4 regions of the Ruegeria sp. K5 genome follow, and region 1 is predicted to be linked to each of the others. Evidence: riboswitches for the same ligand, from Rfam matches in the RefSeq annotation. Region 1 holds a riboswitch; each other region holds the start of a gene.

Evidence for each region. Region 1 has a riboswitch for cobalamin ahead of ACR0MO_RS11900 (DUF1636 family protein). Riboswitches for the same ligand answer to the same signal wherever they lie in the genome.
Region 2: another riboswitch for cobalamin. It lies ahead of ACR0MO_RS14690 (hypothetical protein); the one in region 1 lies ahead of ACR0MO_RS11900 (DUF1636 family protein).
Region 3: another riboswitch for cobalamin. It lies ahead of ACR0MO_RS00325 (DUF1636 domain-containing protein); the one in region 1 lies ahead of ACR0MO_RS11900 (DUF1636 family protein).
Region 4: another riboswitch for cobalamin. It lies ahead of ACR0MO_RS20265 (hypothetical protein); the one in region 1 lies ahead of ACR0MO_RS11900 (DUF1636 family protein).

The regions. Positions count from the first base shown of each region.
Region 1 is NZ_JBQFML010000003.1:146,003-150,788, reverse strand. Features, by position in the region: gene ACR0MO_RS11915 (iron ABC transporter permease) at 1-165, opposite strand, end outside; gene ACR0MO_RS11910 (ABC transporter substrate-binding protein) at 167-1,117, opposite strand; gene ACR0MO_RS11905 (ABC transporter ATP-binding protein) at 1,130-1,906, opposite strand; gene ACR0MO_RS11900 (DUF1636 family protein) at 1,903-2,259, opposite strand; cobalamin riboswitch at 2,359-2,562, opposite strand; gene ACR0MO_RS11895 (D-lyxose/D-mannose family sugar isomerase) at 2,622-3,287, opposite strand; gene ACR0MO_RS11890 (carbohydrate kinase family protein) at 3,306-4,232, opposite strand; gene ACR0MO_RS11885 (glucokinase) at 4,267-4,786, opposite strand, start outside.
Region 2 is NZ_JBQFML010000005.1:127,494-132,279, forward strand. Features, by position in the region: gene metH (methionine synthase) at 1-615, opposite strand, end outside; gene ACR0MO_RS14685 (homocysteine S-methyltransferase family protein) at 612-1,664, opposite strand; gene ACR0MO_RS14690 (hypothetical protein) at 1,879-2,178, opposite strand; cobalamin riboswitch at 2,301-2,512, opposite strand; gene ACR0MO_RS14695 (AbrB family transcriptional regulator) at 2,608-3,672, opposite strand; gene ACR0MO_RS14700 (nucleoside 2-deoxyribosyltransferase) at 3,893-4,597, opposite strand; gene ACR0MO_RS14705 (ATP-binding protein) at 4,629-4,786, opposite strand, start outside.
Region 3 is NZ_JBQFML010000001.1:66,819-71,604, forward strand. Features, by position in the region: gene cobN (cobaltochelatase subunit CobN) at 1-926, opposite strand, end outside; gene cobW (cobalamin biosynthesis protein CobW) at 930-1,985, opposite strand; gene ACR0MO_RS00325 (DUF1636 domain-containing protein) at 1,982-2,362, opposite strand; cobalamin riboswitch at 2,456-2,674, opposite strand; gene ACR0MO_RS00330 (NAD(P)-dependent oxidoreductase) at 2,778-3,770, shown strand; gene ACR0MO_RS00335 (hypothetical protein) at 4,118-4,786, shown strand, end outside.
Region 4 is NZ_JBQFML010000014.1:966-5,751, forward strand. Features, by position in the region: gene ACR0MO_RS20255 (DNA polymerase III subunit gamma/tau) at 13-1,770, opposite strand; gene ACR0MO_RS20260 (phosphatase domain-containing protein) at 1,944-2,456, shown strand; gene ACR0MO_RS20265 (hypothetical protein) at 2,448-2,855, opposite strand; cobalamin riboswitch at 2,944-3,164, opposite strand; gene ACR0MO_RS20270 (alpha/beta hydrolase family protein) at 3,323-4,180, shown strand; RNA gene ffs (signal recognition particle sRNA small type) at 4,210-4,308, opposite strand; gene ACR0MO_RS20280 (bifunctional 2',3'-cyclic-nucleotide 2'-phosphodiesterase/3'-nucleotidase) at 4,348-4,786, opposite strand, start outside.

The DNA of each region.
Region 1 (4,786 bases):
CCGATGCAGGGGGGACATCTCGCCTTCGGTCAATCCGGTGCCCAGCATGATCGCTGTGCCTACGTCTGCGACAGGAATGGATGTCGTGCCATAGACAACGGACAGCAGCAAAAGGGCGGTCAGAATGACCGCCCCCAGCAGGACCGCACGCCCCGTTTGAGCCATTTTAGTTGAGCTCCGGGTGCATGGCCGAAACCATCTTTTCGATGGCGTCGATATTTGCCGGTCCCGGTGTCAGCTCTTCATAGCGCAGACCGATCCAGCGTTCGTTCTTGACGGCATCGGTCAGGGACATGGCCGGATGCTCCTGCAGAAACTTGAACGTGTCCTCGGCACCGTTCCCGGTCTGATAGTCCAGTAGGACCAGAAATTCGGGGTTTGCGGCGGCCACTGCTTCCCATGAGGTGCGACCCCAGCTGGTGTCCATGTCATGGGTGACGCTGACACCGCCCGCAGCCTCGATCATGGCGTCTGGAATGGCGAATTTACCGGCGGTAAAGGGCGCATCGGCGGGACCGTCCAGCAGGAAGACGCGGGGTTTCGGCAGGTCTGCGGTTTTGGATTCGATGGCCGCCAGCTGGTCTTTCCAGCCCGAAACCAACGCTTCGGCCTTGTCTTCCACATGCATCACCTTGCCCAGACGCAGCACGTCATCGAACAGAAGGTCCATGCTGGCTTCGGGGCGGTCCTTGTTCAGGTGAACGCAGCTTTCGGTCAGGACCATGGTTTTGATGCCAAAGGGTTCCAGCGTGTCGGGGGTGACTTCGCCACCCGGCTGCATGCCGTAATACCAACCGGCAAAGAACATATCCGGCTCGACCGCGACCAGATTTTCGACGGTGGGGTATTTGGGCGCCAGTTCCGGGATGTCACCGCGTTTTGCATCGAAATCCGGGCTGGTCTTGTACCAGCCGGTAATGCCGGTCAGGCCGACAATCTTGTCCTGCAAACCCAGCGCAAAGGCCATGTCGGTCATGTTCATGTCGTGCACGACAATCCGCTCGGGCGTGCCGTCGAACACCAGTGGTTCTCCGCAATTGTCGACGGTCACTTCATGTGCCGCCGCACCACTCGCGAGGCCCGAAACAAGGACTACGGACCAGAATTTCTGCATCATCAAATTCTCCTGTTAAGATGACAGCTTTCGTTTTCGGATATCCAGCGCCGGGATCACGCGCCCTTCGTGCTGGAAACACAGGTAGTCAACGCCAAACGTATCGCGCACACGCTCGGGTGTTAGAACTTCGGGAACCGGGCCGAAGCCGGTCATGCGGGTTGCCTTCATCAAAGCGACATGGGTGGCGAATTCGGGGATCATGACCAGATCGTGCACGATCATCACAACCGTCACGCCTAGTTCGGCCACCAGCGACAGCATGTGGCCCTTGGCGTCGGGGTCGAGGTGGTTTGTCGGCTCGTCCAGAAACAGCAGCGATGGCCTTTGCGCCAGGGCCCGTGCGATATGCGCCCGCTGACGTTCGCCGCCGGACAGACGTTGCATCGGTTTATCGGCCAGCGGGACCAGTTCGGTGATCTCAAGCACCCGCTCAAGATCGGCCTTATGATCCTCGGCTGACCGGTCGGCCTGAATCGGGATTTGCCCAAGGGCCACATAGTCGCGCAGTTTCAGCCTGCCGTCAGGCAGTTCCTGCTGCCCGACCACAGCGATGGTGCGTGCCCGTTCAGGGGCAGATAATTGACGCAGGCTTTGCCCCTTGATCGTCACATCGCCCAAGGCCAGACGTTCGAGGCCACAAAGCAGGTTCAACAGCGTGGTTTTCCCGGCCCCGTTTGGCCCGGCAATGGCCAGGATCGACCCCTCATCCAATGAGAAGGAGACATCCTGTAGCAACACATCCCCATTCAGGGCGTAGTATTCGAGCCCCTTGGCAACCAGAAAACTCATTTCTCGCCCTCTGTCGAAAGGCGCGGCAGACGGGCCAGAGTTTTGAAAAGCAGGGCAGGGGGCCGATCGGTTGCACTGGTCCAGCCGTCGTCACTGTCGCGGAATTGGCGGGCGAAGGCGGCAATCGCGTCCAGATCGGCGGGGCTTTGGATATCGCCGAACAGATACTGCGCCTTGCCTTCGGCTTGCAGCCCAACGGTCATGGGGCGTTCGCACCCTGCCATGCAGGCAATCATTCGGGTCGCAAACCCCGGTGGTAGGGTTGCGTCCAAACTGGCCTTGGCTGCCTTGGCTTCGATTTCACCCTGACAGGTCGAACAGATCAGGACGAAGTGGTCAGCTTGGGATGACATGGCTGTTCCCGCTGCGGAAACCGCGCGAAAAGAAAAAGCCACGCCCGCAGGCGAAAAATTGAGCCATCAAATCCTCCTTCCAGGACACCCCGCCCCGGGTTGGTTGCACAGGTGATGGCAGGTCTCCTGACTTGCGGGTCGTGGCTTGGCCAACCTTCCCGACCTGTTCAAGCCAGTGGTGATTTGGCGTCGCTCTGCGCTTACAGTTGCGGGGGCAGTCACGGATTTGGCCGCAGGGCCGCACCGTATTCCCATTTTCATCCCGCAGGCATCGCTACGGGAACCATCGCTGGTCAGCTAGTCTGTCGCGGATTTAATTGTCAAGCGCTCTGGTCGAGATTTTGGCGGCGCGGACTGAGTGTTTAGTAATCCGCAACCAGCAAAAATTCCGGCGCTGCGTCCTCTTCAATGGTCGCGAACCGGGGGATCGGTTGCTCGAACACATTGTCGGTGCGGTCGTCATTGACGGTTGAGACTTCACCGATCAGACAATCCCCACGCTCGGCCCAGAAGGCATGCCAGATACCGGGCATCAGGGTCACGCTTTCGCCGGGTTTCAGGCGCAGCAATTCGCCGGGCGTGATCGTCACGTCGCAGCCATCGCTGGGCACAACCACCGGATTGTCGCGATCAATGCCGCCTTCGGGGTCCGAGGCGTAGATCTCCATCACCAGATCACCGCCGCCCCGGTTGATAATGTCCTCGGCCTTGATGATATGGCGGTGCATCGGAGATAATTGTTTGTCTCGCGAAATCAGCAGTTTCTCGGCATAGAGCATACCGCGACCCTGGTTCAGATCATTCACGTCGCCATTGCGCAGGGTGAACAGGAACAGGCCCAGCTCATCAAACTTGCCCTGACCGTAATCGGTAATGTCCCAGCCCAACCCTCGGGCGCGGATCGTGTCGGCCTTTGCGCTGCGCATCTGATCAGGGGACCAGTCGGCGAAGGGCGGCAGGACCGCGCCGAAGGATTTGATGAAGGCCTGCGCCTCGGTCTTGATGTCGTTGATGTCGGATCGTTTCATGTCGGTTCCCTCGGGGGATCAAAGCTCATGCGCCCTGGGCGGGTTTGCCCCGGCGCGGGATACGGTGACGGCGGCGACTTCTGCGCCCAGGGACAAAGCCGCGCGCAGGCTATCAGGTGTCAAGGCGCGCAGGCCCTCTTTGCTCAGGTGCCCGGCGCGGTGGAGTTCGGCCAAAACGCCCGCGTTGAACGTATCGCCAGCCCCGACCGTATCGACAACCTGCACCGGTTTGACCGCCACCGAGGTCTCGGACCCGTCCGCCAGATAGCCCGAGGCCCCCTGACTGCCCCGCGTCACAATCACCACCGACGGCCCGGCCTTCAGCAACAAGGGCACCTTCTCGGCATGGGTTTCCGGCCCGGGAATGATCCAATCCAGATCCTCGTCCGAAACCTTGACGATATCGGCCTGCGCGATCATGCGGTTCAGGCGGGTGCGATAGCGGGTCTGATCTTTGATAAAACCCGGCCGGATATTTGGGTCCAGCATCACCGCGCGGTCGCCGCCATGACGGTCGAGCAGCGCGGCATAGGCATCGGCACAGGGTTCACAGGCCAGGCTGATCCCCCCCAGATACAGGGTCGAGGTCGCCAGCAATTGCTGTGGCATATCCTCGGGCTGCAACATTCGCCCCGCCGTGTTTTCATCAACAAAATTGTACGAAGCATGCCCATCCACCAGCTTCACAAAAGCCAAAGTGGTCGGGCGGTCGCTGACAATCACATGCGAGGTGTCCACATGGCTTGCCTTCAGCGTGTCCGCCAATTGCGCGCCAAACATATCCGAGGACAAGCCCGTCAGCATCCCCACCGGCGCGCCCAAGCGCCCCAGCGCGATGGCCGTGTTGAAAATTGCGCCGCCGGAATGGGGCACATAGCCCTGCGCGCCCGAATTGGTCGGTTCGGCGATCATGTCGATCAGGGCTTCGCCACAACACAGGATCATCCCGCGGTCCTTCTTTGGAAATGGTCACACGATTTTACCGCATGAGCGCATTTTTACAGAAGTTGTTAGCGCCAACAATGCCAAATTCGATCTGTTCCGAGATATAAAGGTTCATCCCTTGCCGCAAATCGCTGAATCGCCCACCTTGATTGAAGGCGTCCAGAAAACGCTCGCCAAACAGCCAGCGGTTCTTCTCTGCCACGCCGCCCACCAGGAACACGCCGCCCCGGGGGATCAAGGTGACGGCCAGATCACCCAGCAGAGCGCCCAGATGGGTCGTGAACATCTCTGCCGCTTTGATGGCATGGGCATCCGATCCGTTGCGGGCGTCGTGAAGAATGTCCTTTGCCGGACGGTGCGGTGCGTCAGTCTGACCGGCGGCCAGTGCGATGGATTGATAGAGGACAGGCAGACCTGTTCCGCTCAGGAACATTTCAGCTTCAAGCGTCAGGCTGTCGCCAAAGAAACAGTCCGGCGCGATGTGGCGGGCGGCTTCGAAAATATCAACCTCGTCCCGGTGGCGCGGGGAGACACCGACATGACCGCCTTCGCCC
Region 2 (4,786 bases), on a different contig from region 1:
GACGCCGTAATTGTCGTGTTCCTCGATTCCCGTGGCGACGGCAAAGATGTTGGGGTCAAAGATGATGTCTTCGGGTGGGAACCCCATATCCTCGACCAGAATGCGATAAGCGCGGGCGCAAATCTCGGTCTTGCGCTCGAAGGTGTCGGCCTGACCGGCCTCGTCAAAGGCCATGACCACCACAGCAGCCCCATAGGCCAGACACAGACCCGCGTGATGGCGAAACGCCTCTTCGCCCTCTTTCAGGCTGATCGAGTTCACCACAGGCTTTCCCTGCACGCATTGCAGCCCGGCCTCGATCACCTCCCACTTCGAGCTGTCGATCATGATTGGCACGCGGGCGATATCGGGCTCGGACGCGACAAGGTTCAGGTATTCGACCATCGCCTGTTTGCTGTCGATCAGCCCTTCATCCATGTTGATGTCGATGATCTGAGCGCCGTTTTCCACCTGATCCCGCGCAACGTCCAGCGCGGCGGCATAGTCGCGGTTCACGATCAGCTTGCGAAACCGGGCCGAGCCGGTGACGTTGGTCCGCTCACCCACATTCACAAAGGGGATGTCTGGCGTCAGGACAAAAGGCTCCAGCCCCGAGAGGCGCAGATGACGGGTCATGCGGGTACCTTTCTGGGGGCAAAGGGCGCAACCGCTTCGGCGATCGCGCGGATATGGTCGGGCGTGGTGCCGCAGCAACCGCCGACCACGTTGACGATGCCATCGCGGGCAAACTCTTCGACCTGAGCGGCGGTCTGGTTCGGTGTTTCGTCATACTGGCCGAACTCATTCGGCAGGCCCGCGTTGGGGTAGGCGCAGGTCAGGGCGGTCGCCACGCCCGAAATCTCGGCCATATGCGGGCGCATGGATGCAGCGCCAAGGGCGCAGTTCAGCCCGACGGTGAAAGGGCGCGCATGGGCGACCGAGTGCCAGAAGGCGGTGGGTGTCTGGCCAGAAAGCGTCCGGCCCGAGGCATCGGTGATCGTGCCCGAGATCATCAGCGGCAGGCGACGTCCGGCCTTGGCGAAGCTCTCGAAAGCCGCAAAAATCGCCGCCTTGGCGTTCAGCGTGTCAAAGATCGTCTCGATCAGGATCAGGTCAGAGCCTCCTTCGATCAGCCCGTCGATCTGCTGGCCATAGGCTATGCGCAGATCATCAAAACTGACGGCGCGGTATCCGGGATCGTTCACATCCGGGCTGATCGAGGCCGTCCGGTTCGTCGGCCCCACAGCCCCGGCCACAAACCGGGGTTTGCCGTCCTCAGCCGTGGCCCGGTCCGCCGCGCGCCGCGCCACCTGCGCGCCTGCGACGTTCAGATCATGCACCGCAGCCTCCAGCCCGTAATCGGCCTGCGCGATGGTGGTTGAGGAAAAAGTGTTGGTTTCAAGGATGTCCGCCCCGGCCATTGCGAATTCATACTGTATATCCTCAACCGCCTGCGGCTGGGTCAGCACCAACAGGTCGTTGTTGCCCTGTTGCGGATGATCCGGGTGATAGTGATGCCGACAGCCGGGGCCATGGATGTGACCGTTGGCGGTAAAATCCTCTTCGGTCATGTTCAGCGTCTGGATCATTGTGCCCATGGCCCCGTCAAGGATCAGGATGCGCTGGGCAGCCAATGCGCGCAGCGTCGCGAGCGCGGGTGTGTCGGGCAAGGTAAAGTCAAGCATTCGCGGTATCCAATCGGCTGTGTGGGCCGAAGGTATAGCGCGTTGGCATTATGAGGTGAAATGATTGTTATTCGACTAAATTATGAGTTTGCGTCATAATGCACCTTGTTCGGCGTGCAAATCCAACGAAATCACTAATAAGCAGTCAAAGCTTTGCCTGGCCAAAATCGTCCAAAATGCGGGCGATGGCACAGGCTGAACTGCCCGCATGAGGTCATAAGGCGGCGCGGCGCGCGCGATGGCCCCCTCGGCGCTGTTTTGCGGGCAGGGCCAGGAACAATGGTTCCAGGGGCATCTGCATGGATCTGGCCAGCAGGTCGCAGAACACAGCGATGGCGGGTGAGGTCTCGGCAAACGGTTTGGCCTTGGCCAAAGCAATCCGCGCCTGCGCATGGTAGTTCGCGGAACCGGGCAGGCCGCCCAGCCATTGCATATAGCCCATCTGCCCCAGCTCTTGCGCGCGCTGCGGAGGCACGTGGCCGGTGTCCAGTTGGGAAATGGTCAGGTCAAGCATAACGACGCCCTCCGCGCTTTTGGGCGGCTTGTGTGGGGCATCAACAGTGATGTCTGGCCAGTGCGGTCCATCTCTTGTCGCTCCGTCCACGGGCACCCCGCCCGAGTTAAGGTGACTGCGGCACATATGCGCCGGAGATGGCAGGTCTCCTGACTTGCGGTTCATCGCTGTCCCCGTCCTTCCCGGACAACCCAAGCGGGGTCATCCAGTGGTCTGTCGGGGGTCGCTGGCCGCTTACAGTTGCGGGGGCAGTTGCGGCCTTGGGCGTTTGCCCGCACCGCATTCCCTTTTCAGCCGACTCAGAGCGTCGGACACCATCGGCTGCACAGTCTCATAAGGCCAAAGCCCTGTCTACTGGTGCCAGCAAAGCACGCAGCGTCGGATTGCAACCCGGAAGGAATTGAATCCAAATCAAACTGCGAAACCCCTCTAATCCCGAGAGCGGGACCAGCGCACCAGAAGACTGGCCGCGATGGGCGCGCCGATGATCACCAGAACGATCCGTGTCAGGTGGTGGGTAATGACAAACCCGAGATCCGCGCCCGAGACGATGGCCAAGACCGTCATTTCAGCCTGCCCGCCGGGGGCATAGGCTAGGAAGGCCTCAATCGGTTGCCCGAACCCCAACGTGGTCACAAGGGCCGTGAAGGCCGCCGCAAGTATGGCCAACACAACAACATAGGCGCAGCCCGCCGCCACAACTTTGCGCAGCTCGACCCATGTGACACCGATAAATTTTACGCCGATGGTGCAGCCGATAAAGAATTGCGCGACAAGGATCGCCTCGCGCGGTGGGCGGGTGTGGATGAAATCGCCCAGTGACAAGGCCGCAGTCAGGATCATCGGGCCCAGAATGGACGCTCCGAACAGGCCGATCCGCTCACCGCCTTTCCAGCCGACAATGGCGGCCACGACCATCAGCGCCAGTTCGTGCAAGGGCAGGTCGCGGGCGGGTTCGCCAATGGGGTTGGTCAGGTCAGCGTCGTAGAACAGGGTCAGGAACAACGGGGCGAGCGTCACGATGATCAGCACGCGCGTGCCATGGATCAGGGACAGGGCGCGCGGATTGGCACCGGCCTCGGTGCCGAAGATGATCATGTCCTGCAACCCGCCGGGCATCGCGGCGTAAAAGGCCGTTTTGTCGTCAAAGCCCCAGACCTTGCGAAAGAACGGCACCCCGACCAAAGCGATCAATAGGATGAAGGGCGGGATCAGAGCAATTGACGCTGCCATTTTCGGCAGTTGGCCAAACAGATCAGGCGTGATCGAAGCCCCCACCGCCACGCCCAGGATGGTACGCGCCGCGACCGAGATCTGCCCGAACCCTTCCATCGGCGCATGCGCCAGTGCCGCAATCAGGCAGGCGGTCATGGGGCCGAACAGAAAGGGTAGGGGCAGGCCCAGCATCCAGAATACGACCGTTCCCAGCACGGCAAGGCCGAAGGTGATGGCCCGCCTTACGGGGCGGCTTGGTGATGTGGCTTGGACGGACAATTTTCAGGCCCGATGTCATGGGATCAATTGTATCCAATGGTATACAAATGGGCGCGGTTTGCAAGACCACGCGCACCGACCATTCAGAATGCCCGAGTGAAGAACGGCCTGTGATGCAGCTTGGCGCTATCAGCGTGTGTTGGATGAGATCCAGGAACGAGGTCTCGAAATCAAGGCGAGTGCCACTGAATTCGTTTCAACCCCACCAATCCAACAGGGCTTATGTGGGTGCCGACCCGCCAAACGCCGCCTGATAAGCCTTGTTGCTTTTCGCCCAGTCGATCAGTTCCTCACCCGCTTCCAGCGCGGCCTTCTCGTTTGGCGCATTCGAAATCGCGTCGAGCCGTTTGTGAAGGTCGGAACTGGGGTCTGCCGTCATCGCCCCAACCTCCATCACAAGGCTGACATTCGGGGGCGGGGTGTAGACATAGCCGTTCTGCGATTGCGCCTCGATCCGTTTGAGCAGGGCGGGCACGATGGATGCGGTGTCATGCACATAGTCCCAATTGGTCGAAAGCCCCTGAATCATCGGGTTATCGACCCCACCAAACAGCGTCACCGGTGTCGTCTTGTAGATCACAAGGGGCATTCCAGCGGCGTAGGCTGTTGTCACCTCGACAATACTGCCGCCATCGGGCACCCGGCCATCCATGTTGAACACAAGGCTCGAGCAGCGCCCGAGCAATTGGTAGATATCCTGCGCGTAGCCGACCTTGAGGATGATATACAGCATCTCCTGGCCCTTTTGTGACCAGACCTGAGGGTCCTGCAACATATCCATCATCTTGGCGATCTCGACGCCGTCGCGCGGGGCGAGATAGGTTCCGAACCCTCCGGCCTCGAGCACGGCGGCGATGTTATATTGCTCCCAAAGATCACCGACGCTGAACATCGGGCCCGAGCAGAAAACGATATGGTCTGTCATGAAATGGTCCTCTGGTTAAAATTCAGTGTCGTCAGGCCGGGTCTGAAGCGGCTGCGCCGGGCTCCAGCCGACCGGCCCAATCGGCAACCAACTGCGCGCCCTCGGCTTCGCGCGCGGTGCCGGTTAGCATATCAGACAGCACCCGCGCGCAGCGCAGAGCCAGCGAAACCGATCCGGCAGCCCCGGCTT
Region 3 (4,786 bases), on a different contig from region 1:
GGGGATAGCCCGCGTTCCGCCTCGGCCCATGCCTTGCGGCGCGAGGTGGCCAGCGCGACCTGAAATACCGGCACGTTGGCGGCGTCCAGAGGCGAGGTGCCCGACGCGCCTTTGCCCGAGAATGAGGTGGCGTTGATGATGGCCGACGGGGCCAGCGCCACGACCTGCTCACGCAGCCAATCGGCTGCTGCGGGCGCTTTCAGAGACGGAGCGAACAGGCCCACCGCCTCAAAACCCCGCGCGCGGAGGCTGCGGATCAGAGCCGCGACAGGAGCGGTGTCGGCTGAGGTCAGATAGGCCCGGTAGAAGGTCACAAGGATGCGTTTTGCATCGCCCGTGAAGGCGGCATCCACCGGGATCACGCCGCGATCCGGGCACCACGCGCCGCATTCGGGCAACGTCTTGGCCCCCATCACCGGCCCGGCATAAAGCCCCGCCGCCAGCGCCATTTGCGCCAGGGCGGCCTGCGCCGCGACCTCTCCGCCGGTGTCGCACAGATGCGCCAATCGCCGCAGGGTCGAGATGGGCAGGGTGGAATAGTCATCCAGCCGCGTATCCTCGCGCCCGTCCGCAGGCAGGACCGCCAGCGCGATGCCCTTGGCCTGCGCCAGTGCCAGAACCTGTTGCAACCCGTAGGACCAGTAGGGCACACCGCCGATCAGGCGGATCAGTATACCCTTTGCGCCCTCCAGCGTCTGTTCCACATAGGTATCGACCGACAGAGGGTGCTTGAGCGCCGTTAGGTTCGCCAGCCGCATCGTCGGCATCCGCCCCTCGGGGCCCCCACCGCGATGCCAGCCCGCCGCAAAAGCGCCAAGGTCACTGTCCGAGAACGACAGCACCACCAGATCCGCCGGGCTCTGGCCCAGATCGGTCGGGGTCTCGGTTTCCTCTAACCCGTGGCTTTCGCGGAAGACGACGTGCATGGCTTACTCGGCAGCCTCGGTCACACCTACGAGGATATTGCGGATCGCGGCTTCTTTGATGTCGTCATGCTCGGCAATGACCACAAGGCGCGAGCGGCGCTCCTCACCGGGCTCCCAGGGGCGGTCATATTGGTGCCGGACGCGGGCACCGACGGCCTGCACCAGCAGACGCATGGGTTTGCCCTGAACGGCGGCATAGCCCTTGACGCGCAGGATGTTCAGCTCATTCGCCAGACGTTCGATCTTGGCGACCAGATCGGCGGGTTCGGTCTGTTCCGGCAGTTCGACGATGATGCTTTCGAAATCGTCATGCTCGTGGTCGTGGTGGCCGTCGTGATGCGACGGTCGAGCGTCCATGTCATCCTCGGCGGCGGCCTCAAGGCCCAGCACGACGCGCACGTCCACGGCACCTTCGGCCACTTCAACCACGGGCAGAGGGCGCGGGGCTTCGGCCGCGATGATTTCTTTGGCTTTCGCCACACCTTCGGGACCGGCCAGATCGGGTTTGGTCAGCAGGATGATGTCGGCGCAGGAGATCTGGTCCTCGAACACCTCCGACAAAGGTGTTTCGTGGTCGATCGAGTCATCGGCCAAGCGCTGGGCATCCACCGCCTCGACATTCGGGGCGAAGCGACCGGCGGCGACAGCCTCGGCATCTGCCAAGGCGATCACGCCGTCCACGGTGATCTTCGACCGGATATCGGGCCAGTCGAACGCCTTCAGCAGCGGTTTCGGCAGGGCGAGGCCTGAAGTTTCGATCAGGATATGATCCGGGCGCGGCTCCAGCGCCATCAGCGCCTCGATGGTGGGGATGAAGTCATCGGCCACGGTGCAGCAGATGCAGCCATTGGCCAGTTCCATGATGTTTTCCGCCGGGCAATCCGGGATCGCGCAGGATTTCAGGATGTCGCCATCAACGCCCACATCGCCGAACTCGTTGACCACCACGGCCAGACGTTTGCCTTGCGGGTTCTGCATCAGATGCTTGACCAGCGTCGTTTTGCCCGAGCCCAGAAAGCCGGTGATGACGGTGACGGGGAGTTTTTCGAGGTTGCTCATTTCAGGGCTCCAATCGGGGGAATGCGCGAGGCGCAGTTTTTGCGAAAATGTTCGGGGCGCTCGCGCCATTTGACCAAGCCGTCCTCGGTGGCCAGATACTTAGTCGCACCGTCGACGATGACGTCAACGTGATCGGTTTCGTTGAGGTTCTCATAGACAAAAGTCCAGCGATCCGGCCCGCCGCGCAGCACGATGGAGCAGCCCTGATCGCAGTTCGACAGGCATTCGACGGCTTTCAGCGTGACGCCCTCGGGCAGATCCGCCTGTTCCAGCGCTTTGTGCAGCAATGTGCCGGGGCGCTGGTCATCATCCTCGATGGGCAGACCACGGCGGCACGTGGTGCAGACCAGCAGCTCGACCGGCGCAGTCTCGGTCATGTCTCTCATCCCCCCAAATCCTCTTCGCGGGGGACGGGGTTTCATGCGGGCCACGCGATGCACATGGACCCGACACCGGAACACCCCGCCCGGTTTCAACTTCGGGTGCTGGCAGGTCTCCCGGCTTGCGGATGTCAGAGGCCCGGTTCGTCTGGCTCCTCTGTCGGATGTCCCGCCTTCCCGGCTTTGCAGCCAGTGGCATTGGGCACCCTCTCCGGTCACGGTCGCGGGGGCGGCTGCGTTTGGCGGATAATCCGTTGACGCATTCCCTTTTCATCGGCTGTCGCCGACACCAACGACAGGGACATGCGGTACGTGCGGGCAGGTTGTCAAGCGCGATGCGACCACCATCGCGTGGCTAGGATGAAAAGCGACCTGCCAGCGTCGCTGGGCGGCATGACGCGGTGCACGCGACATGGTCGCATACCGGAAAACACGCAGGGAGACGCGAATAATGAAAGTTGGGTTCATCGGACTTGGAAATGTGGGCGGAAAACTCTCGGGCTCGTTGCTGCGCAACGGGATCGACCTGACGGTCCATGACCTGAATGCAGACCTGGTGGCAGAGTTCGTCGAAAAAGGCGCAAAGGCCGCCGAAAGCCCGGCCCAGCTGATGCGCGATTGCGACGCGGTGATCACCTGCCTGCCATCGCCTGCCGCCTCGGACGCGGTGATGCAAGAGATGTTGCCCGAGGTCGGCCCCGGCAAAATCTGGATGGAGATGTCCACCACCGACGAGGCCGAGGCCAAGCGGCTGGGTGCCATGGTCATCGAGCGGGGCGGGGCGGCAGTTGATTGCCCGGTTTCCGGCGGATGCCACCGGGCGGCAACCGGTAATATCTCGATCTTCGCGGGCTGTGACCGCGATACCTTTGAGCGAATCCTGCCTTTCCTGACAACGATGGGCCGTCGGGTGCTGCATACGGGCGATCTGGGCTCGGCCTCGGTTCTGAAAGTTCTAACCAACTATCTGGCAACCGCCAACCTGATCACCTGCGCCGAAGCGCTGGTGACCGCCAAAGCCGCCGGGATGGACCTGAACACGACCTATGAGGCGATCAAGATCTCGTCCGGTACGTCGTTTGTGCATGAGACCGAAAGCCAGGTCATCCTGAACGGCTCGCGCGATATTTCCTTCACAATGGACCTTGTCAAAAAGGATATCGGCCTGTTTCAGGACGTCGCCGACCGCGCGGGTGTCCCGCTTGAGATCAACCCGATCATGATCAAGATCTTCGAGGACGGCATCGCACGCTACGGCGAACGCGAACTGTCGCCCAACATCATCAAACGCCTGGAAGACGCCACCGGCCTCGACATCCGCGCGCCCGGCTTTCCACCTGAAATGCAGGACGATGAACCTGAAGAACCGGGTTATGAGGTTATCCCGGCGGGGCGCGATTCCTAAGAGGGGCGCGCTTTCGTCTTTGCGTCGCGAGGTGAAGGTATTGAAGGAAGTGGAGGCGAGTACCGGAATCGAACCGGTGTACACGGATTTGCAATCCAGAAAGAGATAAAGCAAAAACAACGACTTAGGGGTGCAAAATGCCCCCTGACAAAAAGTGAACAAAAAGCGAAAGTTTCAAAGCCAAGTTCGCCGGTTCAAAACGAAAAAGGCCCCGTCACAGCGGCAACTGTGAACCGGGGCCAAATAGAAAAAGCCTGTCAGCTTTCGAAAGACATTAGCACGGGCCACTACCGCTCCGCAAACGCTCAGTCGGCTTTTTCCTGGCCTCTGACCGGTGAGGTGATCCAATGAGCTGGCGCATAGCGAATGAATGCGCCGAGCGCCGCTTTGGCAGCGCCGCCCGCAAGCAGATTATCATGTTCCTGGCCGACAAAGCGAGCGATGACGGCTCCGGCATCTGGTGTTCCAAGGGGACGATCCAGCGCCACACAGAGCTTAGCGAGAGCACGGTCAAGCGCACCATTATCGATTTCCTGCGAGAAGGCATTCTGATTGAGACGGGGCGGCGGCACTGCAAGAATGGCTACACCGTCATTTACCGCATCGTTCTGGAGCGCGTGGCCGCGCTCGAACCCACGGCTGAACCCGATATTGAGACGGGGGTCACTGTGAACCCCGTCCAGCCTGAACCCGGTACGGGGTCCACCGTGAACGGGGTACGGGGTTCACGGTGGACCCCAAACCATCCTAAAACCATCCATAAACCACCTACGCGCAGGCGCGAGGCGGCGGAGGAGGTTGAAGATCTTGAAGCTGAGAAGATCTTGGCGGCCTATCCCGAAGACAGGATCCGAGACCGGCGAACCAGTCTGCGCCTGATCGCAGCGGCTGTGAAAGCCGGGGTAGAGCCCGATGATCTGAAGCAAGCGATCAAAGCCTATGCCAAGGAAAGCGAGGGATACACGCGCAGCAAGGTCTGTTTTTCGGACAATTGGTTCAAGATGCGCCGATGGGAG
Region 4 (4,786 bases), on a different contig from region 1:
GCGGGGGTCGACTTAATCCTCTTCGAACGGGTCCCATTCATCCTCGACCTCTGGCAGGGCTTCGGTTTCGACCTGTGCCGCGCGTTGTTCGGGGGTTTCTATTCTGGTGATCTTGGCCTTTGGGAAATGCGCCAGAACGGCTTGAACCAGCGGGTGCTCCGAGGCTTCTTCCTTCAGCGCCAGTTCCGCCCTGTCGCGAATTTCGGCAATCGTCGGCGCGTCGCCATCGGACACAATCGCCACGGCCCAGCGATTGCCTGTCCACCGCTGCAGAGCCGAACCCAGCCGTGGGGCCAGATCGTTCGGGGCCTGCAGCGCGGGCGTGAACTCGATCCGTCCCGGCTGATAGGAAACCAGCCGCACGCCGTTTTCGACCTCGACCAACAGTTTCACATCACGGTTGACGCGGATCAGCTCGACCACGTGATCGAAGCTGGGATAGCGCGCCAAAGCGGCCTGCGTGTCCTGGGCCAGCGCCGCGACCGGAGCACCCCCTGCCCCGCGAGGCGCAGGCGCATAGGCCGGTGCTGCGCGCGCTTCAACCGGTGCAGTGCCGTTACCGTGGGTCGGCATACCGCCGCCCGGTCCGCCATTTGGTGGCGCAGGTGTATCCTGCAGACGTTTGATCAGTTCTTCCGGACTGGGCAGATCGGCCACATGGGTCAGACGGATCACAGCCATCTCGGCGGCCATCATCGCGTTGGGGGCGGCCGAGACCTCCTCCAGCGCCTTCAACAGCATTTGCCACATGCGGGTCAGCACACGCATGGGCAGGGCGTCGGCCATCTGCTGGCCACGGGCGCGCTCGTCAGGGGATACTGTCGGATCCTCGGCTGCGTCCGGCGTGATTTTGACGACCGAGACCCAATGGGTGATCTCGGCCAGATCACGCAGCACCGCCAGCGGGTCGGCCCCTTCGGCATATTGCGCGCTAAGCTCGGTCAGGGCCCCGGCGGCATCGCCGCGCAGGATCATATCCATCAGGTCCAGCACCCGGCCACGGTCGGCCAGCCCCAACATGGCGCGCACCTGGTCAGCGGTGGTTTCGCCTGCGCCATGAGAAATCGCCTGATCCAGCAACGAGGTTGCGTCGCGGGCAGACCCCTCGGCCGCGCGGGTGATCAATGCCAGCGCGTCCTCGGCAATCTCGGCCCCTTCGGCGCTGGCGATCTTTTGCAGCAGACCGATCATATCTTCGGGCTCGATCCGGCGCAGGTCGAAGCGCTGGCAGCGGGACAGGACCGTGACCGGGACCTTGCGAATCTCGGTGGTGGCGAAGATGAACTTCACATGTTCGGGCGGCTCCTCCAGCGTCTTGAGCAGCGCGTTGAAGGCGCTGGTCGAGAGCATGTGAACCTCATCGATGATGTAAATCTTGTAGCGGGCCGAGGCGGCGCGGTAGCGGACGCTGTCGATGATTTCGCGAATATCATTGACGCCGGTACGGCTGGCGGCGTCCATCTCCATCACGTCGACATGGCGGCCTTCCATGATGGCCACGCAATGCTCGCACTGACCGCAGGGTTCGGTCGTGGGGCCACCAGCGCCGTCCGGCCCGATGCAGTTCATACCCTTGGCGATGATCCGCGCCGTGGTTGTCTTGCCGGTGCCGCGTATGCCGGTCATGACAAAGGCCTGGGCTATCCTGTCGGCTTCGAACGCATTTTTCAGCGTGCGCACCATCGCGTCCTGACCCACCAGATCAGCAAAGGTTTCCGGACGGTATTTGCGGGCGAGAACCTGATAGGCGGGGCTGTCTGTGTCGGTCATGTCTGCTCTGGCGGATTCGGGACGTCGTCGCAGCGTAGTGGTCGCTGCAGCCCGCGTCCACCGCGCGGTTGGCGAAATTTGGTTTGGAAAGACCCGAGATCGGCGTAAACTGGAATCTCAGTATTTTTGAAGCACATTTTAAAAGCAGGCTTGGGTTTGGGAGGAAATCTTTGATGTCGCAACTGGTCGTCTACGCGCTGCAAGTCGGAGGCGGAACACTTGCGCTGACCTCGATGCCGGGACGCGGCGGAGATTATGCGGGCGATCTGGATACAATCGCGGATTGGAAACCCGGTCTTGTGATCTCGATGACCACGGAAGTTGAGATGCTGCAGGACGGGGCCCGGACCTTTGGCAGTGACATTCAGGGCCGCGCCAGCCGATGGGTTCATTTGCCGGTCGAGGATTTTGGCGCCCCGCCGCGCGCCGTTCAGGATCGGTGGGGGTCGGTCAGCGCATCGGCGCGGCAGGCTTTGTCCGGCGGTGGCCGGGTGCTGGTGCATTGCCGGGGTGGGTGCGGGCGATCCGGTATGGTGGTCTTGCGCCTGATGCTGGAATGCGGGGAACCGGCAGACAAGGCGCTGGCCCGGTTGCGGGCCCTGCGCCCCTGCGCGGTGGAAACCGACGAGCAGATGGCATGGGCCACGAAAGCGACCCACGCACCTTTGGATGCGCGCTCAGGCTGATACCCGCGCCGGTTCCTGCACTGGTCTTGAAGGTCTCAGGGCCAAGACCTCAAGCATGGCGCAAGGCGTTCTTGGCAAGGCCCCGGACGGAAGGGCCGCGCATGTCTCGTTAAAAATCAGGTCGGCATAGGTATCCAGCGTTTGGATCGGCGTGTCCGCCTCGGTCCCGCAGAAGATGCGTATCTGTTCTGGTCCGGCGCGAAAGCGGGCCATGCACCCTTGCGCGCAATGCGTCAGGTCGCTGCTACCTTCGATTTCGAATCCTTCGCTGGTGACGTGGTCGGCCTTGTTCATTGCCTCGGCCAGCGCGCGTGCCATGCGCGCCATTGCGGGGCAGGGCCCGCCTGTGCGTTGGCAAATGGTCGCCACGTATTCGTGGGTTTTTGTCTTCCAGATCATCCTGCGCCCTCCGCGCGGCGGACGGGGGATGATACAGGTGAGACAGAAGAAACGCTGTCAGGACCTGCCCGGACACCCCGCCCGAGTTTCGGTTACGTTGATGATGGCAGGTCTCCTGACTTGCGGGTCGTTGCTTTGCCGACCTTCCCAGCCTTTCGGCCAGTGGCATTCCGGCATCGCTTACCGCTTACAGTTGCGGGGGCAGTCGCGGCCTTGGTTCCTTCCGGTTTGACCGGGCAGAACCGCACCGTGTTCCCTTTTCATCCCGACCTATTGTGTGGATCGGAAACCATCACACAACAGCTAGCGTCTGTTCGCGTTCTGAGTCAAGCGCGGTTTTGGGTGTCGCGTACACATGTCTTGTGCCGGGCGACGTGTGGTCAAGTGGCAGCGGGGTTGACTCGGCTGCGGGTTGTTGTGCCTCTTGGGCAGGTAAACCGATTGGTTCAGAAAGGCCCGCAGGTTCGATGTTGGACACGCAACAGCACGTGAAGATCGAGGATTTTCAGTTTCCCGCTGGCCCGGCGCACCTGTCGGCGCGGCTGTATCGGCCTTTTACTGATCCCGAAACGGTGGTGGTACTGAACGGGGCGACCGGTGTGCCGCGCGACTACTACCAGCACTTTGCCCGGTGGTTGGCTGCCGAGCGTGGCATGGCCTGCCTGACGTACGACTATCGCGATTTCGGTCACTCTGTTTCCGGCCCCATGCGCGACTCGCAGGTCACGATGTCGGACTGGGCCCTGATCGATATGCCCGCAGCACGGGCCGAGATGCGCCGAAGGTTTCCCGACGCCCGGCAGTGGAGCATTGGTCATTCCGTCGGCGGAATGCTGGGGCCGATTCAGCCGGATATCGACCAGATCGACCGGATGATCTGTGTTTGCTCGGGGTTGGTGACGCTGTCCGATCACCCATGGCCCTATCGGGGGTTGGCCTGGGCGTTCTGGCATGGGCATGTACCGCTGCTTGTGAAAGCCCTGGGGTATCTGCCCGGCAAAGCCATTGGGTTCGGTGCCGATCTGCCGGGCTCTGTCTATTGGCAATGGCGCAGGTGGTGCACCGCACCTTTGAATTATGTGCCTGAGATCGGGCAAAAACTGCCACTGGCGCGCTGGGCGGATCTGGGTGTTCCGGTAGATCTGTTCACCAGCGACGACGATCAGACCGTCCCGCCACAAGCCGTATGGCGTCTGGCGGATCTGTATGGGCCGGACGCGCGGCGGCACCTGTTGTCACCCAAGGAGTTCGGAGTGAAAGAGATCGGCCATATCGGCGCATTTGCCCGCCGGAATTCGGCAATCTGGCCCCGGTTGGTTGCCTGATTGTGCTGATGAGCGGATACGTGGGGGAAAGGTGAGAGGTTGGACATCGACCCAAGCGGGGCTCGTTGTGGCTGCTTCCTTCCGGACCTGACCAGGTTGGCGAGGCGCTCGCCCGCGCCAACCTCTCAGCGCTTGATATAGGGAAGCCTGGGGAAAATGACAACCCGTCAGAGTGTCAGCCGGATGCGTTCGAACCCCTGCGGGTCCGGGTCCAGAACGATAGGGTCGTAGTTCTGCAATTCGGGCAGGTACTTCAGCGCGCCGGGCCCCGTACTGAGGATTGCCTGAACCCCGGCCTGCGGCGTGAACGAAAACGGATGAACCGCCTGAGACAGCGGGTCGGCGGGCAGGTTCCCGGTCAGATAATCGCGGAGGATTCGCTTGATATCTATTGCGGGCAGGTTGATCGGCTCAGCCGTTTCCACAAACGGGAAATGCCCGCCACCATTGGCGCGGTAATTGTTGAGCGCGACCACAAAATCCTGATTGGGGTCAAGCGTAGACCCGTCAATTCTGGCCTGCCGGATACGGCGGTGAGAATTGTCGATCAACTGCCCCCGAGCGTCAAACCGGGCCGGGTAGGACAGGTCGATCTGGTAGGTCAGG